2 regions of the Pseudomonas kulmbachensis genome follow, and region 2 is predicted to be linked to the other one. Evidence: riboswitches for the same ligand, from Rfam matches in the RefSeq annotation. Region 2 holds a riboswitch; the other holds the start of a gene.

Region 1 (4,553 bases), 1.2 Mb from region 2:
AGCCGCGAAGGTGCCCCCTGTCGCGGCTTCGGGTTTCGCGGCCAGAGTTGCCGTATCCAGAATCAGGAACATTCTGTTTATGTCGATCATGGCCCGCGTTGCACTTTTGACTCTAGCAGCACTGCTCAGTGCCTGCGCGAACCGCACGGCACCGCCTCCCGTTGCGCAAAAGCCGCTTGTATTTATCAGCCACCCTGAAGAAACCTCACCGATTGCCGCAGACGTGCTGTTTCGCGCTTTGGGGCTGGTTGGCACGCCTTATCGCTGGGGCGGCAATACCCCGGATTCGGGTTTTGATTGCAGCGGCCTGATCAAGTACGTGTACAACGACGCAGCGGGTATTTCGCTGCCGCGCACCACCCGCGAGATGATCGTGATGCAGGCGCAGAATATTGGTCAGGACAAGCTGCAAACCGGCGACCTGCTGTTCTTTGCCACCAATGGTGGCTCCCAGGTCAGCCACGCCGGGATCTACGTCGGCGAAGGCCGCTTTGTACACGCGCCGGCCACGGGCGGTACGGTCAAGCTGGACAGCCTCAACAAAGCCTACTGGCAAAAAGCCTATCTGAACGCCAAGCGGGTCCTGCCGAACGAGCAGCATCTGGCGCGTTTGCCGTAACCGCAAACCTGCTGTAGCCGCTGATAAGGTCCGAAGGGCCTTCAGGATATGGGGCTGCTAGGCAGCCCATCACAGCCTCGTTCCTCGTCAGCGGCTACAGCCAGGCTTTTACTTGCCTGACACCCGCCAGATCTTGTTGCCGACATCATCGGCCACCAACAAATCCCCTTGCTTGTCGATGACCACGCCCACCGGCCGGCCCATGGCCTTTTCGTCTGCGTTGAGAAAACCGGTCAACACATCGATCGGCATGCCTGTGGGCTTGCCGTCCGCGAAGGGCACAAAAATCACCTTGTAGCCACTGTGCGGCTTGCGGTTCCAGGAGCCGTGCTGGCCTATAAAAGCGCCTTCAGTAAAGTCGGGGAGTTTGCTTCCTGCGGCAAAGCTCAGGCCCAGAGACGCGGTGTGCGGGCCCACTGCGTAGTCCGGGGCAATGGCCTTGGCCACCAGTTCCGGGTTTTGCGGGTTGACCCGTACATCCGCATGCTGGCCGTAATAGCTGTAGGGCCAGCCATAGAAGCCGCCGTCCTTGACTGAGGTGATGTAGTCGGGCACCAGGTCGCTGCCGATTTCGTCGCGTTCGTTGACGGCAGTCCAGAGTTTTCCGGTTTTGGGCTCCCAGTCCATCCCGTTGGGGTTGCGCAGGCCTGAAGCGAAAATCCGGTGATTGCCGGTGGCGCGATCAACTTCCCAGATTGCGGCGCGACCTTGCTCCTTATCCATGCCGTTCTCGCCGACGTTGCTGTTGGAGCCGACACTGACATACAGCTTGGAGCCGTCGGGGCTGGCGATGACGTTTTTGGTCCAGTGGTGATTCAACGGCCCGCCCGGCAGGTCGACGACTTTGGTGGGTGGGGCGCTGATGCTGTTTTCGCCTGCCTGATAAGGGAAGCGCAACAGCTTGTCGGCGTCGGCGACATACAGATCATTGCCCACCAGCGTCATGCCAAAGGGCGAGTTCAGATTCTCGATAAAAACCGTACGGGTTTCGGCTACGCCGTCGTGGTCAGCATCGCGCAACAAGGTAATCCGATTCGCGCTTGGCACTCCGGCCCCGGCGCGGGCCATCACCTTGTCCGCGATCCAGCCCTTGATGCCCTTGCTGTCATCCGGTTTGGGCGGTGAATTGGTTTCTGCCACCAGTACGTCGCCGTTGGGTAATACGTAGAGCCAGCGCGGGTGGTCAAGGTTTTCGGCAAAGGCTGTTACTTGCAGGCCTTGGGCGGCAATTGGCGTGGCACCGTCAGGCCAGCCGATCGCCGGGGCGATATTGACGGTCGGGATGAGTGTCTTGTTCGGTTCGGGCAGTTTCGGCGTAGGTCCCGTGCCATCACTCACTTGCAGGGTCGAATTCTCGCCGCAGGCAGCCAACCCCGTCGCAAGTACGATGACAATAGCGTGCTGGCGCTTGAACATGTGTATCTCCATGAGGTTTTGGTCTTGTAAGTCATAGAGAAGCGTAGCCGCTTAAAGGTTCAGGTCAGAGCCTTGTATAAAGCGTTTTGGTGCCACCTTTAATTGACGCTCCACCCCCAACCCTCTAACCTTCGCGGCTTGTTTCAGGTGCTCTATGGTCCCGGATCGATAGAGTGAAACAGGGAAGCCGGTGAGGGCGTGTTTGACCCACACAACCGCCATGATCCCGGCGCTGCCCCCGCAACGGTAAATGAGTCAAAACCACGCTGAGTGCCACTGTGTTTTCGCACGGGAAGGCGCGTGGTCAGGGGTTGTCCTTCGGGATGGAACCGCTTGTGAGCCCGGAGACCGGCCTGATCCATCCAGCATCCTCGCGGCGGGCGATGGTGTGTTGTTTATTGTCCCCCGCCTCCCGTTTGCATCATTGAGCCCCAACGGAGAGCTGCCATGAACGAATCCCCCGAACGCGACGAACGTCATCAGGCGCGCATGCTGCGCAAAAAAGCCGTTATGGACGAGCGCATTGCCAGCTCGCCCAATGAGTGCGGGCTGCTGCTGGTATTGACCGGCAACGGCAAAGGTAAAAGCAGTTCCGCTTTTGGCATGTTGGCCCGGGCCATGGGCCACGGCATGCAGTGCGGTGTGGTGCAGTTCATCAAGGGTCGCAACAGCACCGGCGAAGAGATCTTCTTCCGCCGCTTCCCCGAGCAGGTGCGTTATCACGTCATGGGCGAAGGCTTTACCTGGGAAACCCAGGATCGTCAGCGTGATATCGCCGCCGCTGAAGCCGCGTGGGAAGTGTCCCGCGAGATGCTGCGTGACCCGTCCATCGGGCTGGTGGTGCTGGATGAGCTGAATATCGCGCTCAAGCACGGCTACCTCGACCTTGAGCAGGTACTCGCCGACCTGCAAGCCCGTCCGCCGATGCAGCATGTGCTGGTCACCGGGCGCGGCGCCAAACCTGAACTGATTGATCTGGCCGATACCGTGACCGAAATGGGTGTGGTGAAACACGCCTTCCAGGCCGGGATCAAAGCCCAGAAAGGCATCGAATTGTGAGTGTTGAAGTATGAGAGCGTCACGTCATTGCCCGGCGGTGTTGATCGCCGCACCGGCTTCCGGTCAGGGCAAGACCACCGTTACCGCCGCCCTGGCCCGGTTGCATCGCAATCAGGGGCGCAAGGTGCGGGTGTTCAAATGTGGCCCGGACTTTCTCGACCCGATGATTCTTGAGCGCGCCAGCGGTGCGCCGGTGTATCAGGTGGATTTGTGGATGGTGGGCGCCGATGAAAGCCGCCGTCTGCTGTGGGAGGCTGCTGCAGATGCGGACCTGATCCTTATCGAAGGTGTTATGGGGCTGTTCGACGGCACACCGTCCAGCGCCGATCTGGCGCGGCATTTTGGTGTGCCAGTCTTGGCGGTGATCGATGGTACCGCGATGGCCCAGACCTTTGGTGCACTGGCCTTGGGCCTGGCGCGCTATCAGCCGGATCTGCCGTTTGCCGGTGTGCTGGCCAATCGGGTCGGCACGGTGCGCCACGCGCAGTTGCTCGAAGGCAGCCTGACCGAAGGCTTGCGTTGGTACGGCGCGCTGTCCCGCGAGACCGGGATCGAGCTGCCGAGCCGTCACCTGGGGTTGGTCCAGGCCAGTGAGCTGAACGATCTGGATGTACGCCTCGACGCGGCGGCGAATGCCTTGGCCAGTACCTGTGAGGTAGCGCTGCCGCCCGCGGTCGAGTTTAAGGCGCCTGAACCGGTTGCGGTCGAGCCGTTGCTGGCCGGGGTGCGGATTGCCGTGGCCCGTGACGAAGCGTTTGCCTTCACCTATGGTGCGAGCCTGGATCTGTTGCGGGCGATGGGCGCTGAGCTGGTGTTTTTCTCGCCAATTCGCGATGTCCGCTTGCCCGAGGCTGACAGCCTGTATTTGCCGGGCGGTTATCCCGAGTTGCATCACCTTGAGCTGTCGCGCAATACGCCGATGCTGGAGGCGATTCGTGCCCATCACGTTGCGGGCAAGCCGCTGCTCGCCGAATGCGGCGGCATGCTTTACCTGCTCGATGCCTTGACCGATGTTGAGGGGCAGCGTGCTGAACTGGTGGGTTTGCTGGCTGGGGAGGCGACGATGCAAAAGCGTCTGGCTGCGCTGGCGTTGCAAGCCGTGGACATGCCCGAAGGGTTGCTGCGCGGTCACACCTATCATCACTCGCTGACCAGTACCGAGCTTGAGCCCATTGCCCGCGGCCTGAGCCCTAACGGCGGGCGTGGCGCTGAAGCGGTATATCGCGAAGGGCGGATGACCGCCTCTTATGTGCACTTTTACTTCCCGTCCAATCCTCAGGCCATTGCCGCGTTGTTCGCGCCATGCGCCGTGAAGGCGCCATGACCGACAACGCATTTAGCCCTGAAGAACGCGCAGCCGTGTACCGCGCCATTGCCGAACGCCGCGATATGCGGCATTTCAGCGGTGGCAGTGTGGCGCCCGAGTTGTTGTCGCGTTTGCTGGAAGCGGCGCATCAGG
Region 2 (4,553 bases):
TTGCCAGGGCTGCGGCCAGGCAGACGTGACCTTGCGTGAAGGCATCGAGCGCACCCTGCTTGAGCGTGTGCCGGAACTCAAAGGCGTACGTGACGTGACCGACCACTCGCAGAAAGAAAACGCCTACTACTAACAGGGCGTTCGCTGCGAAGCTGAAGAAAAAACGGTGCCCCGTGAGCACCGTTTTTTTATGCCTGTATTTTTGTGTGTTGTTGTCGGCGAAACCCGTAGCAGCTGACGAGCTCCGCGAGGCTGCGTTCGAGGACGTAGCCTTCGCAAACCCAATAATCGCGGTGTATCTGAACAGTCAATTTCTCAGGTTTTACGACTGCTGCGCAGCCGAACGCAGCCTCGCGGAGCTCGTCAGCTGCTACGGGTATTCACCGGTTTGGGGGCGATACAAATGCGCATGCCCGGCCCGGTACAGCGACGAGTCAGCAAAGCTGTCACTGGCCAGTACCCGGCCCACCAGAATCAGCGCCGTGCGCCGAAAACCCTTGGCCTGGACCTTGGCTGTAATGTCCGCAAGCGTGCCTTGCACCCAGTCCTGATCCGGCCAGCTAGCACGGTGGATCACCGCAATCGGACAATCACTGCCGTAATGCGGTGTCAGCTCGGCCACAATATTTTCAAGGTTCTTGACCCCCAGGTGAATGGCCATGGTTGCTTTGTGCTGCGCCAGACTGGCCAGTTCTTCGCCCGCAGGCATCACGGTTTTTTCCGCATAACGGGTCAGAATCACGGTTTGTGAAATATCGGGCAGGGTCAATTCTGCACCCAAAATGGCTGCGCAAGCCGCAGTGGCCGTCACCCCAGGAATGATTTCAAAGGCGATATTGAGCTCGCGCAAGCAGCGGATCTGTTCGCCAATCGCCCCGTACAGGCTCGGATCGCCGGAGTGGACGCGGGCCACATCCTGGCCTTTGGCGTCGGCCGCCTTGATCAGCGTGATGATTTGCTCAAGGTGCAGCTCGGCGCTGTTGATCACCTGCTCGGCCTGATGGCCTTGCAACACCGCTTCGGGGACCAGTGAGCCTGCGTAAATGATCACCGGGCAGCTGCGAATCAGGCGCTGGCCTTTGACGGTAATCAGCTCTGGATCGCCGGGCCCGGCGCCGATGAAATAAACAGTCATGGCAGTCTCTTGAAAGGGTCGTGATAGAGCTGTTCTTGAACAACGCTCATAGTGAGGCGGGGGATTATCGCGGGTTTTGCTCGATAGAGGCCAACGCAAAGGTTGCCCCCGGCGATTTTTGTCGTGTTATCAGAAGGCTTGCCGCTGCACCGCCGAGTTGTTCGGCCAGGGCCAGTGCGGCACTTTCGGCAATGCCGAAACATCCGGTTTGTTCGAACGCAAGGGACGAGCGATGGCTCAGTTCTGGCGCGTACGGTGCAAGTTGTTGCGCGCTGAACACCTCGAAACCGAGGTTGAGTTGCGCGGCCAGTTGCAGCAAACCAGGTTCCAGGCGTTTGCGATCGATACTGGCCAAGGCGCTGACTGCGCTCAGTGCGATCCCGGCCCGGCCCAGTGACTGTTCGATCAGCGTCAACAGTTCTTGTGTACTGCAACCCTGACGACAGCCCAGGCCAATCACCAGGATTGGCGCGGTGCTGTGTACTGTCACGCCGAGTACTGACCAGCAGACTTGCGGCGGAACAGCCAGGCGCTGATTACACCCAGAGCCAGCCAAAAGGCAAAGTTGGTCAGTTGCGAGGCAATTTTGAACTGCGACTCCAGCTCTGCGGGCGCCAGGCTGGAGTGCACCAGTGGCTGCGGTGCGCCAAAGAGATGGGGAACCACCAGAATGGCTACGCCCAGCACTTTCAGTGCCCAGTGCTTACCGAATACCAGCAGTGCGATTGCGACGGCGGTTGAGGCTGCAGTGCTGACCCACCAGATTTGCCTTTGCAGCAGATCAGCCGCGGCGGTGCCCGGCAACTCGGGCGGCAAGCCCAAGGTTGGCGCCAGACAGAACACCGCATAACCGGCAAGGCCCCAGAGCAAACCCTGGGATGTGCGAGTTGGCGCGCGCAAGGTGTACAGGCCCGCCAGCATCAGGGCGAAACCAACAGCAACTACCAGATTGCCGCCAGTGTTGGACAGCACGCGCTGCCAGCCGTCCTCCGGCTCCCAGGCCTCGGCATCATGTTCGTGGGCAGGCATGGCCATATCTGCATGCTCGTGTGCTTCGGTGGCGGCCGGTTTCTCGTAGGTTTCCGCTTGCAGAATCAACGGGGCGACCCAAAAACTTTGCAGCAAAGTCAGCAGTAGAGCGGCCAGCAGACCGGTGAAGCCTGCGGTTTGAGCGATACGCTTAATCATGGCAGGCACTCTCAATGGCACGGGAAGGCGGAGCTGTGACGGGTGTCATGGGCCGCGTTGTGGACCGCATCGATATGCGAGAACCCGGCAAAGTACACGAGAAAAGCGCCCAGCACGGCAGCGCCGACAGCGGCCACAATGCGTTGGCTTTGGGTAGCGGTAGTAGCGGCGGAATGGGTACGGCTGGTGCTGATAGACATGGCGCTTGCCTCTGGTCGGACGACGGGCAGCAAAGCGCAAGAAAACCCCGCGAACGAAGCTCGCAGGGTTTAACAGCGCCCGCCCACCGCGGGTTTGTTATTCATATTAACCAGGCCGGTCTCCGGGCTTGCGAGGGGCTCAACTGTTGAGCCTGCAAACATCTCCTTCCCATGCATCGAGCACAGTGGATCTGATGTTTCTCTCGCTTACCGTTGCGGGGGCAGCGCCGGACTTGTCAGAGCAAAACGCCTGACGCACCGGTTTCCCGTTTCACCCTGTGAAGGGCACCTGATACAAGATGTGTAGGAAACCACAGGGATGTGGGTATGCACAAGTCCTGTGGGAGCGAGCCTGCTCGCGAAGGCCTCAAGCGCTTCGCGAGCAGGCTCGCTCCCACAGTTATGAATTCATGCAGTTGCCAGCATGCTTTTGACCTTGTCGCGCAATTGATCAATCGAGAAGGGCTTGCCAATCACCGCCATGCCTTCTGCAATCTCAAGGGTTTCGGCGTAGCCGCTGGCAAACAGGATGGGCAGCCGTTGGCGCAACTCGCGGGCTTTGTCTGCCAGCGCCCGGCCGTCCATGCCCGGCAATCCGACATCGGTCATCAGCAAGTCGATGTGCTGGGCCTGGTCTGCCAGCAGTTCCATGGCGCGCTCGCTGCCATCGGCTTCAAGCACACTGAACTCCAGTTCTTGCAGCACGTCTACGATGAGCATCCTAACAATGGCGTCGTCTTCGACCACAAGGATGGTGGAGGGTGTAGCGGACATAATCATGATCTCGATAAAAATTTAAGCGCGGGTCTCACAGGCAGCAAGAATAGCCTTCACCCGCATTTGAGTGTGTTTGTTTGTGCGTAAAAGTGCTCTTAAAGGTAAGAAAATAGAACTATTGCTCGGTAATCCGGCAAACTCCAGTTTTTTATGACAGTACACGGGCCTGAAGAATGAACTCACCCGCATCAATTGATGAGCGCAGCTTTCGTAAGCTCTTGAGTCGCAACGTTGGCTTGCCCTTAGCCGTCGGTGTGCTTAGTGCCGCACTGTTTGTGGTTATGGTCAGCTATTTGTTGTCAGTGATCAGGTGGGTTGAACACAGTGACCGGGTTATCAGTAATGCCAACGAAGCCGTGCGCCTGACGGTCGATTTGGAGACCGGCATGCGCGGCTTTCTGATCACCGGCGATGAACATTTTCTCGACCCCTATGCCGTGGCCAAACCGCAGATCAATGTGCAATTGAAGAGTTTGCAGGAATTGGTCAGCGATAACCCGCAACAGGTCGACCGCCTCAAGCGCCTGGAAGCGCTGCAAGAGGAGTGGAATACCTATGCGCAATCGATGGTCGATATGCGCCGTCAGGACGGTGACTACCGCTCGGCGGTACAGGCCGGTCTAGGTAAGCGCCTGAGCGATGTCATTCGCAAGGAATACGACGACTTCATCCAAATGGAGCAGCAACTGCGGGTCACCCGCAGTGAAGATGTCAGTCGCACGACAATCATCAGTGTTGGTCTTTATCTGTTTTTTGTATTGGGTTTGAGCGGCTTTCTGGCCTATATCGGGCGTCGTGATTTAATCGAACTTTCAAGTAGTTACAACAATGCCTTCGAGTCACAAATCAAGACTGCGCAGCGTCTCGAGCAGCAGGCATGGCTGCGTAACGGGCAAACTGAACTGGCCGAACAGGTGCTGGGCCGTCTGACCCTCAATATGCTGGGCCGTAATATTCTGCAGTTCTGCGCCCAGTACCTGGGGTCAGTGGTCGCTGCGGTGTATGTACGTGAAGATCACGGTGGCCTCAAGCGTGTGGCCAGTTATGGTTTTTCTCGCGAGCAAGAAGCGCAGGATCAACTGATCCACAATGACGAAGGCATTGTTGGGCAGGCCGCACAGCAGGATCAGCTGATTCGCCTGGACGACGTGCCCGCCGACTACTGCTTAAAAGTCAGCTCAGGGTTGGGCGAAGGCAGTCCGCGCAGCGTGCTGGTAGTACCCACCAGCGATGATGATCGGGTCAATGGCGTC

The links. A riboswitch is a leader RNA that binds a small molecule or an ion and turns the genes downstream of it on or off. The one in region 2 is predicted to bind cobalamin.
Region 1: linked by a shared signal. The riboswitch ahead of cobO (cob(I)yrinic acid a,c-diamide adenosyltransferase) and the one ahead of U5A05_RS11455 (CbtB domain-containing protein) in region 2 are both predicted to bind cobalamin.

Annotation. Positions count from the first base shown of each region.
Region 1 is NZ_OY817088.1:1,341,962-1,346,514, forward strand. Features, by position in the region: gene U5A05_RS06255 (C40 family peptidase) at 80-619, shown strand; gene U5A05_RS06260 (PQQ-dependent sugar dehydrogenase) at 728-2,035, opposite strand; cobalamin riboswitch at 2,164-2,406, shown strand; gene cobO (cob(I)yrinic acid a,c-diamide adenosyltransferase) at 2,483-3,094, shown strand; gene U5A05_RS06270 (cobyrinic acid a,c-diamide synthase CobB) at 3,105-4,418, shown strand; gene bluB (5,6-dimethylbenzimidazole synthase) at 4,415-4,553, shown strand, end outside.
Region 2 is NZ_OY817088.1:2,510,849-2,515,401, forward strand. Features, by position in the region: gene nfuA (Fe-S biogenesis protein NfuA) at 1-133, shown strand, start outside; gene cobM (precorrin-4 C(11)-methyltransferase) at 371-1,135, opposite strand; gene U5A05_RS11445 (cobalamin biosynthesis protein) at 1,200-1,625, opposite strand; gene U5A05_RS11450 (CbtA family protein) at 1,622-2,323, opposite strand; gene U5A05_RS11455 (CbtB domain-containing protein) at 2,335-2,523, opposite strand; cobalamin riboswitch at 2,620-2,831, opposite strand; gene U5A05_RS11460 (response regulator) at 2,932-3,297, opposite strand; gene U5A05_RS11465 (response regulator) at 3,474-4,553, shown strand, end outside.